4 regions of the Streptomyces sp. NBC_01451 genome follow, and region 3 is predicted to be linked to each of the others. Evidence: riboswitches for the same ligand, from Rfam matches in the RefSeq annotation. Region 3 holds a riboswitch; each other region holds the start of a gene.
The links. Region 3 has a riboswitch for cyclic di-AMP ahead of OG595_RS16445 (transglycosylase family protein). Riboswitches for the same ligand answer to the same signal wherever they lie in the genome.
Positions count from the first base shown of each region.

Region 1: linked by a shared signal. The riboswitch ahead of OG595_RS09510 (M23 family metallopeptidase) and the one ahead of OG595_RS16445 (transglycosylase family protein) in region 3 are both predicted to bind cyclic di-AMP.
Region 2: linked by a shared signal. The riboswitch ahead of OG595_RS05435 (M23 family metallopeptidase) and the one ahead of OG595_RS16445 (transglycosylase family protein) in region 3 are both predicted to bind cyclic di-AMP.
Region 4: linked by a shared signal. The riboswitch ahead of OG595_RS25740 (transglycosylase SLT domain-containing protein) and the one ahead of OG595_RS16445 (transglycosylase family protein) in region 3 are both predicted to bind cyclic di-AMP.

Region 1 covers NZ_CP109479.1:2,246,351-2,248,543, forward strand. Annotated here, with positions in the region: gene OG595_RS09510 (M23 family metallopeptidase) at 4-777, opposite strand; cyclic di-AMP (ydaO/yuaA leader) riboswitch at 790-958, opposite strand; gene OG595_RS09515 (M16 family metallopeptidase) at 1,175-2,193, opposite strand, start outside.
Region 2 covers NZ_CP109479.1:1,248,962-1,251,154, forward strand. Annotated here, with positions in the region: gene OG595_RS05430 (SGNH/GDSL hydrolase family protein) at 1-245, opposite strand, end outside; gene OG595_RS05435 (M23 family metallopeptidase) at 422-1,405, opposite strand; cyclic di-AMP (ydaO/yuaA leader) riboswitch at 1,409-1,568, opposite strand; gene OG595_RS05440 (alpha-galactosidase) at 1,872-2,193, opposite strand, start outside.
Region 3 covers NZ_CP109479.1:3,799,167-3,801,359, forward strand. Annotated here, with positions in the region: gene OG595_RS16445 (transglycosylase family protein) at 243-962, opposite strand; cyclic di-AMP (ydaO/yuaA leader) riboswitch at 966-1,138, opposite strand; gene OG595_RS16450 (transglycosylase family protein) at 1,323-2,193, opposite strand, start outside.
Region 4 covers NZ_CP109479.1:5,876,278-5,878,470, forward strand. Annotated here, with positions in the region: gene OG595_RS25735 (HAD family hydrolase) at 1-699, shown strand, start outside; gene OG595_RS25740 (transglycosylase SLT domain-containing protein) at 768-1,259, opposite strand; cyclic di-AMP (ydaO/yuaA leader) riboswitch at 1,261-1,422, opposite strand; gene OG595_RS25745 (polyprenyl synthetase family protein) at 2,069-2,193, shown strand, end outside.

The DNA.
Region 1 (2,193 bases), 1.6 Mb from region 3:
TCGTCAGACGTTCACGCCGTGCGAGCGGAGGTAGGCGACGGGGTTGATGTCCGAGCCGTACTCCGGGGTCGTACGTGCCTCGAAGTGGAGGTGCGCCCCGGTGACGTTGCCGGTGGCTCCGGAGAGGCCTATCTGCTGACCCGGGGTGACCGTCTGGCCGACGGACACATTGATGGACGACAGATGACCGTACTGGGTGTACGTACCATCAATCATCTTGATCACGATGTTGTTGCCGTAGGACCCTCCCCAGCCGGCCTCGACGACGGTGCCGGAGCCCACCGCCTGGACGGTGGTGCCGGACGCGGCGTGGAAGTCGACACCGGTGTGGCTGCCGGAGGACCAGACGGCGCCGCCCGCCTTGTAGCCCGTGGAGATGTACGAGCCGGCGATCGGGGCGACGTAGCTGGTGAGGCGCTTGCGCTCGGCCTCACGGGCGGCACGGGCCTTCGCCTCGCGCGCCTCCTTGACCCGCTCCTCCGCTTCCTTCTTCGCGGCGGCGACGGCCCGCTTCTCGGCGGCGGCCTTCTCTGCGGCCTGTTCCTGGGCGGCGGCCTGCGCGTCTATCTCGTCGGCGAGCGACTCACCGATGGAGACCACCGGGGTGAGACCGGTCTGCTCGACGGTGGACTCCGCGGCGAGCGCCGGAGCTGCGAGGGAGCCGACGACGCCGGTGGTCGCGAGGGCGGCGACGCCGGCCGCGCGGACGGTCGTACGGGTGACAAGACTGGGGCGGCTGGGACGACGGTGCTTCCCGGTGGCGCGGGTGAACGCCATGTAGTGGTGGGTCCTTTCCTTCCTTCTCGCCTACCGGGTTAGCTGACGGGTTCGGAGCAGGAAGGTCTCCTACGGACACCCTCGCTGTACACGCGGGCATCCGATTCACCCCAGGGACTGCACATGGTGGGTCCCCGGCTCCCCTGGCTCGCGCCGTACGGGGACTCGGCGATGACTGTCCGGTGCCGCGGCTGCGGCGCAGTGCATGACGGACAGCCGGACAGACGCTAAACGGGACATCTTTCAATCAACAAACCGATCACGGGTTTTGTAGCGCATGCCACAGTGCAGACTGTCCACCTCTCCATCAATACGGACAACTTGCGCATCAACATGGACACAGAAGCCCCGGTGACGCTTTCGTCACCGGGGCTCCTGTCGTGTACGCCGGGTGCCGCTACTCGGCGGGGACGACGGTCACTTCGCCGATACCGAGGGCCCGGACGGGCTCCTCGATCGTCGCCGCGTCCCCGACGAGCACCGTCACCAGACGGTCCACCGGGAAGGCGTTGACGGCCGCCGCGGTGGCCTCCACCGTGCCGGTCGCGGCGAGCTGCCGGTACAGCGTCGCCTGGTAGTCGTCGGGCAGGTGCTGCTCGACCTGGTCGGCCAGCGTGCTCGCAACGGCCGCCGCGGTCTCGTACTTGAGCGGGGCGACTCCGACCAGGTTCTGCACCGCGACATCGCGCTCGGCGTCGGTGAGCCCCTCGGCCGCGAGGGTGCGCAGCACCTTCCAGAGGTCCGCCAGCGCGGGACCGGTGTTCGGCGTGTCGAAGGAGCCGCTGATGGCGAGCAGCGCGGCGCCCGTGCCGTCCGGGGCGGAGCGCAGCACCTGGCCGAACGCCCGCACACCGTAGGTGTAGCCCTTTTCCTCGCGCAGGACACGGTCCAGGCGGGAGGTGAGGGTGCCGCCGAGGCAGTACGTGCCGAGGACCTGGGCGGCCCAGACGCGGTCGTGCCGGTCGGCGCCGATGCGGCCGATGAGCAGCTGGGTCTGCACGGCGCCGGGGCGGTCCACGATGACGACACGGCCGGTGTCGTCGGCGGTCACCGGCGGCACGGGCCGCGGCTCGGCCGTCGAACCCGTCCAGGCCCCCAGGGTGTCGCCGAGCAGCGCGTCCAGGTCGACGCCGGTGAGGTCGCCGACGACCACGGCGGTGGCCGTGGCGGGCCGGACGTGCCTCTCGTAGAAGGCGCGTACGGCTGCCGCGTCGATCTTCGCGACCGTCTCCTCGGTGCCCTGGCGCGGACGTGACATGCGCGAGGACGCCGGGAACAGCTCCTTGTACAGCTGCTTGGCCGAGCGGCGGGCCGGGTTGGCCGTCTCGTGCGGGATCTCGTCGAGCCGGTTGCGCACCAGCCGCTCGATCTCGCTGTCCGAGAACGCGGGCGCCCTGAGTGCGTCGGCCAGCAGAC
Region 2 (2,193 bases), 2.6 Mb from region 3:
CCGCCCGCGCAGAAGGAGACCAGGTCCGGCGCCTGCTCCCTGGCCTGCGGAAGCTGCTCGGCCACGATCTGGTCGAGCAGCCTCCCGCGTACCGCGAGGTTCGTGTAGTCGAAGTCGCCCTCCGGGCGCCGGTCCGCGAGCAGTACCGCGAACCGGTCGGCCCAGCCGACGAACGCCCCGTCGGGGCCGGGGTCGCCAACGCCCTCGGTGAAGCTGTCCCCCACCGCCACGTACGACCCGATCACCGCTCTGCTGTCATTCTTCGAATCGTCTGCCACATCGGCCCATGATTCACCTTCCGATGTGAGCTACGCGACCGTAGGAAGGGGTTGACTCGCGGTGAGATAAGCCACTCGTCAAGTGTTGGTCAACCCGGAATAACGGGACGACGCGACTCGTGGCCCACCTCATCGTGCGCGTGTCAGCCGACGGCGACGCCCTTCGAGCGGAGATACGCGACCGGGTCCACGTCGGAGCCGTAGTCCGGGGTGGTGCGGATCTCGAAGTGCAGGTGCGGCCCGGTCACGTTGCCGGTGGCACCGGAGAGGCCGATCTGCTGCCCCTCCGTCACGCTCTGGCCCGCCGAGACGGAGAGCTGGGAGAGGTGGGCGTACTGGGCGTAGTAGCCGTCGGCGAGCTGGATGACGACCTGGTTGCCGTACGCGCCGCCCCAGCCGGCGGAGACGACGGTGCCGGCGCCGACGGCCTTGAGCGAGGTACCGGTCGGGACGACGAAGTCGACGCCCGTGTGGTAGCCGCTGGACCACATGCTGCCCGCGACGTGGTAGGCGGTGCCGATGGTGGCACCGGCCACCGGAAGCGTGAAGCCGCCCGAACTGCCGGTGTCGGCAACCTCGGTCGTCGTCGAGGTCTGGGCCGTCGCGCTCTCGGCGGCCGGCTTGGAACTCTCCGTCCGCGTGGACTTCGAGGAGGACGAGGACTTGGCGGAGGACGAGGAAGGCGAGGAGGCCGACGCGGCCTTCTTGCCGATCGTCAGCTTCAGACCGGGGTGGATCAGACCCGGATCGGCGCCGATGGCGGTGCGGTTGTCCGAGTAGAGCTTCTGCCAGCCACCGCTGACGCTCTGCTCCTGGGCGATCTTCGAGAGGTAGTCGCCGGCCTGGACCGCGTAGGTCCTGACACTCGACTTCTCGGCGGCGGAAGGCGCCGACGCCGCGGACTTCTCGGTTTTGGCCGTCTTGGCGGAGACGTTTTCGGCCGTTACGGACTTGGCGGTCTCCGAAAGCGTCGACACGGACTGCGTCGCGGACTCGGCCGTGGCCGCATGGGCTCCGGTGGCTCCCAGCAACGGCAGAGCGAGTGCCGCTCCGCCGGTTCCGGCGACGGCTATCGAGCGGGTGAATCGCTGGGACTTCGGACGGCGGTGCTTACCCTTCGCGGGCATGGCGAATTCCTTCTCCGTCGCCTGCGAGGTGAGCTGTCGGGTGCGGACTGGAGATGTCCGGCCACGCCTGAACGTGACTTAACCCCAAGCCTGTTCCAGAGACCGGAACAGGCGTTCTACCTGTGGGTCCCCCGCTCCTGCCGTTCTCGGGTGTTCGATGCGGGCTCCGGGCGGCGGCAGGATTGGGCGTCCGTCCGGATTGGTGGCGAACGTAAGCGACCAGGACGCACCGGAACAAGCCTCAAGTTCCCTGTGTACGGATTTCCTGTGATCCTCCCCAGAATTCCCGGTCACTGTCCGTGAATTCCGGATCTCTCAATCCCTGGAACTCCCTTGAAGCACACCGAAATTACGTGAACATGACGGCGACTCAGGGTCACGGATATGACCCTGCTCACGCACTGGATTCACAGCAACCCTCATTTCCTTGCGAGTTGGAATGAAGGCGCCATAACGGACAGAAGAATCAGATCCGACGAAGTCGGAAAACCGCCGCTTCGAGGTCACCCTTCAGCCCGGTCCGCAGGCCACGATGCAGGAGCACGGCCCCACGGTGGATTTCACCCGTTTCACGGCATTCATAGGTCGCCGCCGGGTCGAGGCCGCGCAACCGCAGCGCCGGGACCGGTTCCCCGTAGTGCTGCGCCTGGAGCCAGGCGAGGACGACGGTCTCGTCCCCGAGCACGTACTGCACCGCGCTCAGCCCGCCGGTGGGGCGCCGCAGCCGGTAGAGGTCGCCGCGCTGCACGACGGGCCGGATCTCCTTGTAGAGCCCCACCCACTCCCCC
Region 3 (2,193 bases):
CCAGGGAACAAAAAGCCCCGCTCCGGTGCGTACGGGGGAAGACGCACCGAAGCGGGGAGCCCGTGGGGGACGGGGGTGACCCTCACGGGCCCTCACTATGGAAGGCACGGATGTGAGAGCCCTGTGGTTCACCTACGAACCGGCCGGGATGCGGGGAGGGTTCCGGCCCGCAGGTGCCGGGGTCGGCGGCGGTTCGGCCGAGCCGCAGCGGCGTCGGCCGAGGTGCAGCCGCGTCAGCCGCGTCAGCTGAGGTGCAGCTGCTGGCCCGGGAAGATGAAGTCGGCGTCGTCGATGATGTCCTTGTTCAGCTGGAAGAGCTTCTGCCAGCCGCCCTTGACGTCGTGCGCCTCGGCGATCGCGCTCAGGCTGTCGCCCTTGACGACCTTGTACTCGCCGTCGCCCTTCTTGACCTTCTTGCCGGTCGGGGTGGTGACGGTCTTCTTCGCGGCCGGCCGGTCCTGCGAACGCGAGGCCGGCTGGTTGTCGGTGGAGCGGGTGGAGGTCTCGCCGGAGTTGCTGGAGCTGTTCGAGCTGCTGGACGAGCTGTTGTCGCTCGTGCCGGTGCCGCTGCTCGCGCCGCCGTTGTAGGAGGCGCTGGACAGGCCCGTGCCGCAGACCGGCCAGGCACCCTTGCCCTGGCCCGCGAGGACCTTCTCGGCGATGGTTATCTGCTGGGACTTGGAGGCCTGGTCGGCGGTGGAGGCGTACGCCGAGCCGCCGTACGCGGCCCAGGTCGAGGCGGAGAACTGGAGGCCGCCGTAGTAGCCGTTGCCGGTGTTGATGGACCAGTTGCCACCGGACTCGCACTGGGCGACCGTGTCCCACTCGGCGGAGGTGGCGGCGGAGGCGGAGCCGGCCGCGAGGAGCGGAGCGGCGACCGCGGCACCGGTGACACCGGCGATGGCGACGACCCGGGTGGCCTTGGACGGACGGCGGTGCTTGCCCTTACCGGTAAACAGCATGCGTGATCCCCTCACCGACGCCTGCGAGGTGAGCTGTCGGGTTCGGGCCGGTTGAGTTGCCCGGCCGTACGTCCCTCTCGGGCGGCGTACGGCTTCACCCCAAGCCGCTCCGGGACAACTGCCCGGTGCGGCACTTACCTTGGGTCCCCCGCTCCTGCCTACGGCGCTTGATAGCGACGACTGTTCCCGTACGGCCGTTGGCAGGATTCGGCGTTACGACCGGCGGGGCCCACTGTGGCGGGCGATGACGACCGTAAACAGCTGATCCTCCGAAATACAAAGACGATCAGGGCTTCTGAGACCTTTGTCTCACCGCATCGATAACGGACATTCAGCGTCAAACCATGACGTGAACTCCGGTTAGTTTTGCCCGGGTTCGCTACCTAGCGCAAGGGTCTGACCGGGGAGGACGAGGCCCGAGTCCGCGTCGAGGAAGGACTCGGTCCCGGCGGGGGTCCCGGACTGTCCGCCCGCGAGATCGAGCGAGTCGGTGACACCCCAGAGGACGCCCCCGACACTGCCGGCGTACGAGCCCTCGGCCTGGCCGCGGTGACGACCGGTACCGGCGGGGGTTTCGGCGCCGACGGACGCCTCGGCGCCGACTTCACCAACCTGATTTCCCGCACTGCGCCCGGATTTGCCCCCTTCTTCACCCGTTGCGGAGCCCACGGGCGAAACACTCCCTTCCGCCTCGCCGCCCGCGCCCGGCGACGGGGCGGAAGGGGACGGCGACAGGGAGATGGCCGACCCGGCGGAGTCGCCGGGGCCGGTCGTGGCCCCGAGGGACGGCACGGAGGACGGCGACGAGCCGGAGGCGTCGGTCGGGGCCGAGGGGTCGACAGAGGGCGACCCCGAAGGGGTGGGTGACGCCGAAGTCGAGGAGGAGGGAGTGGAGTCCGAGCCCGAGGCCAGACCCAGGCCCGAGGTCCCGTCCGCGGCATCGTCGGCGCCACCCCCGGCCACGCCGGTGTCGACGTCGGCCGAGGCGGTGTCCTTGCCGAGCCCGGACAGCAGTGCGCAGGCCTCCCAGGCCCCCGCCCCCTGGTCGGCGAGTATCTTCTCGCCGATGGCGATCTGCTGCGAACGGCTGGCCTGGTCGGCGCTCCCGGCGTACGCGAGACCGCCGTACTTCTCCCAGTCCGCCTGGGTCAACTGGAGCCCGCCGTAGTGGCCGTTGCCGGCGTCGGCACTCCAGGAGCCGCCGCTCTCGCACTCCGCGACCCGGTCCCAG
Region 4 (2,193 bases), 2.1 Mb from region 3:
CGGCATCTGGTCGTGACCGGACGGCCGGCTCCGAGAGTCCGGCCACTGCTCGACGACCTGGGCGCCGGGGGGCTCGCGGTGTGCGGGCAGGGGGCGCAGGTGTACGACGCCGGCGCGGACCGTCTGCTGTGGTCGGTGACCCTGGACCGGGAGCTGGCGGAGACCGCGCTCGGCAAGATCGAGGCCGAGGTCGGTCAGGTGTACGCCGCCGTCGACCAGGACGGTGTCGACGGGCTCACGCTCATCGAACCCGGGTACCTGATGCCGCACCCGACGCTGCCGGCCGTACAGGTGCCCCACCGGGACGATCTGTGGACCGCGCCCATCAGCAAGGTGCTGCTGCGTCACCCGTCCCTGTCCGACGACGAGTTGGCGTCGGCGGCGCGCGGAGCGGTCGGTTCCCTCGCGACGGTCACCATGTCGGGGCCGGGCACTGTCGAACTCCAGCCATGCGGCATCACCAAGGCGACGGGGCTCGCGCTGGCCGCCGAGTATCTCGGGCTGACCGCGTCCGCCACGATCGCCTTCGGTGACATGCCCAACGACATCCCGATGTTCGACTGGGCGGCCCACGGTGTCGCCATGGCCAACGCCCATCCCGAGCTCAAGGCCGTGGCGGACGAGGTCACCCTCTCGAACGAGGACGACGGGATCGCGGTGGTGCTGGAGCGGCTGTTCGGGGCCGGAGCGGGCCGGTAGCGGACCAGGGCCGGCCGGCCCGGTAGACCTGGGCCGGCTGCCCCGGGCTGCCTGCCGCCCGGGGCTGCCTAGTAGGCCCCGTACACGTTGTCTATCGATCCGTAGCGCGCCGCCGCGTAGTTGCAGGCCGCGGTGATGTTCGCGATCGGGTCGTAGGGGTCGTACGAGGTGCCTGCGACGTGGTAGGCGGCGAAGGTCGGGTCGATGACCTGGAGGAGGCCCTTGGAGGGGGTGCCGGCTGCGGCGTTCGAGTCCCAGTTGTTGATGGCGTACGGGTTGCCCGACGACTCGCGGATGACGTTGCGGTAGATGCCGTCGTACGTTCCGGGGATTCCGTTCTGCGCCATGATGTCGAGCGATTCGCGGATCCAGCCGTCCAGGTTGTTCGCGTAGTACGTCGTGGTCGATGACGTGACGGACGGTGCCGCTGATGCCGTTGTCGCGGTCAGGAAGGGGATGGCCAGGGCTGCGGCGGCCGTCCCGGTGATGGCGAGTGTGCGCGTGAGCGCGAGCGGGCGGCGGGAGGTTCTCGCGTGGTGGTGCCGACCTCGTACGGGCATGGTGTGTCCTCTCCGGCGCCTGCGAGGTGAGCTGTCGGGTTCGGGCGGGAGATGCCCGGCCGGGCGCGTTGTCGGCGCACGGCTTCACCCCTAGCCGCTCCGGCGTGAATGCCCGGACCGGCGGCTTGCCTGGGTCCCCCGCTCCTGCCTGCGTGAGTCATGTGTGGGTGGGTTGTCTGCTCTGCGGGCGGTGGCAGGATTCGGCGGGCCGCCCGGTGTGGCGCGAAACGTATGCGAGAGCACACGGATGGAACAAGGGGCGGAAATGCAGGACTTGCCTATTTGGGACGCCCATTGGGGATAAAACGGTCAAAAAGTAAAGGGCGCGTGGAGGGCAACTTGCCTTTTGTGAAGGGGGAGTTTGCGGAGTGGGGGTCGTGGGGGTTGCTTGTGGGCGTGACTCGAATCACGGAGTGGGGGTAGTCGTGATCCGGGTGGCGTGAGCGGGCATTTTGAGGTTTTTGCTGATCAATGGACGCGCATGTCCGTTGTGGGAGTGGAACCTGCTGTGCGATGCGCGACGTTGTCCCGGTGACGGTCGCGGCGAGGGGTGGCGATGGGTGGGAAAGGCGTGGGGGTGAGGTGGCGTATGTGCGTGTGGGCTCAGGTGCCGGATGCGGGATGTTTATAAATGTCCATGCTTTGGACTGATCAAAAACATTCCGGTCGTGATCCGATACCGCCTGGGCTGGACGGGCGGGCGCTCGCGGTGATCGAAACGTGACCGGATACGCTGACTTGAGTGATGGCAACGATCTATCGACACACCGTGTGACCGCCAGTAGACACCAGCAGACAGGAGATCCCTCGTGACCGTCGTCGGGCCGTTCGGGCTGAGCGTGCGGGACCAGGCTCTCGAAGCCGATGTCCAGGCCGGATTGGCGGCTGTCGAGGAAGGGTTGCTCGAAGCCACCAAGAGCGAGGTCCCCTTCAT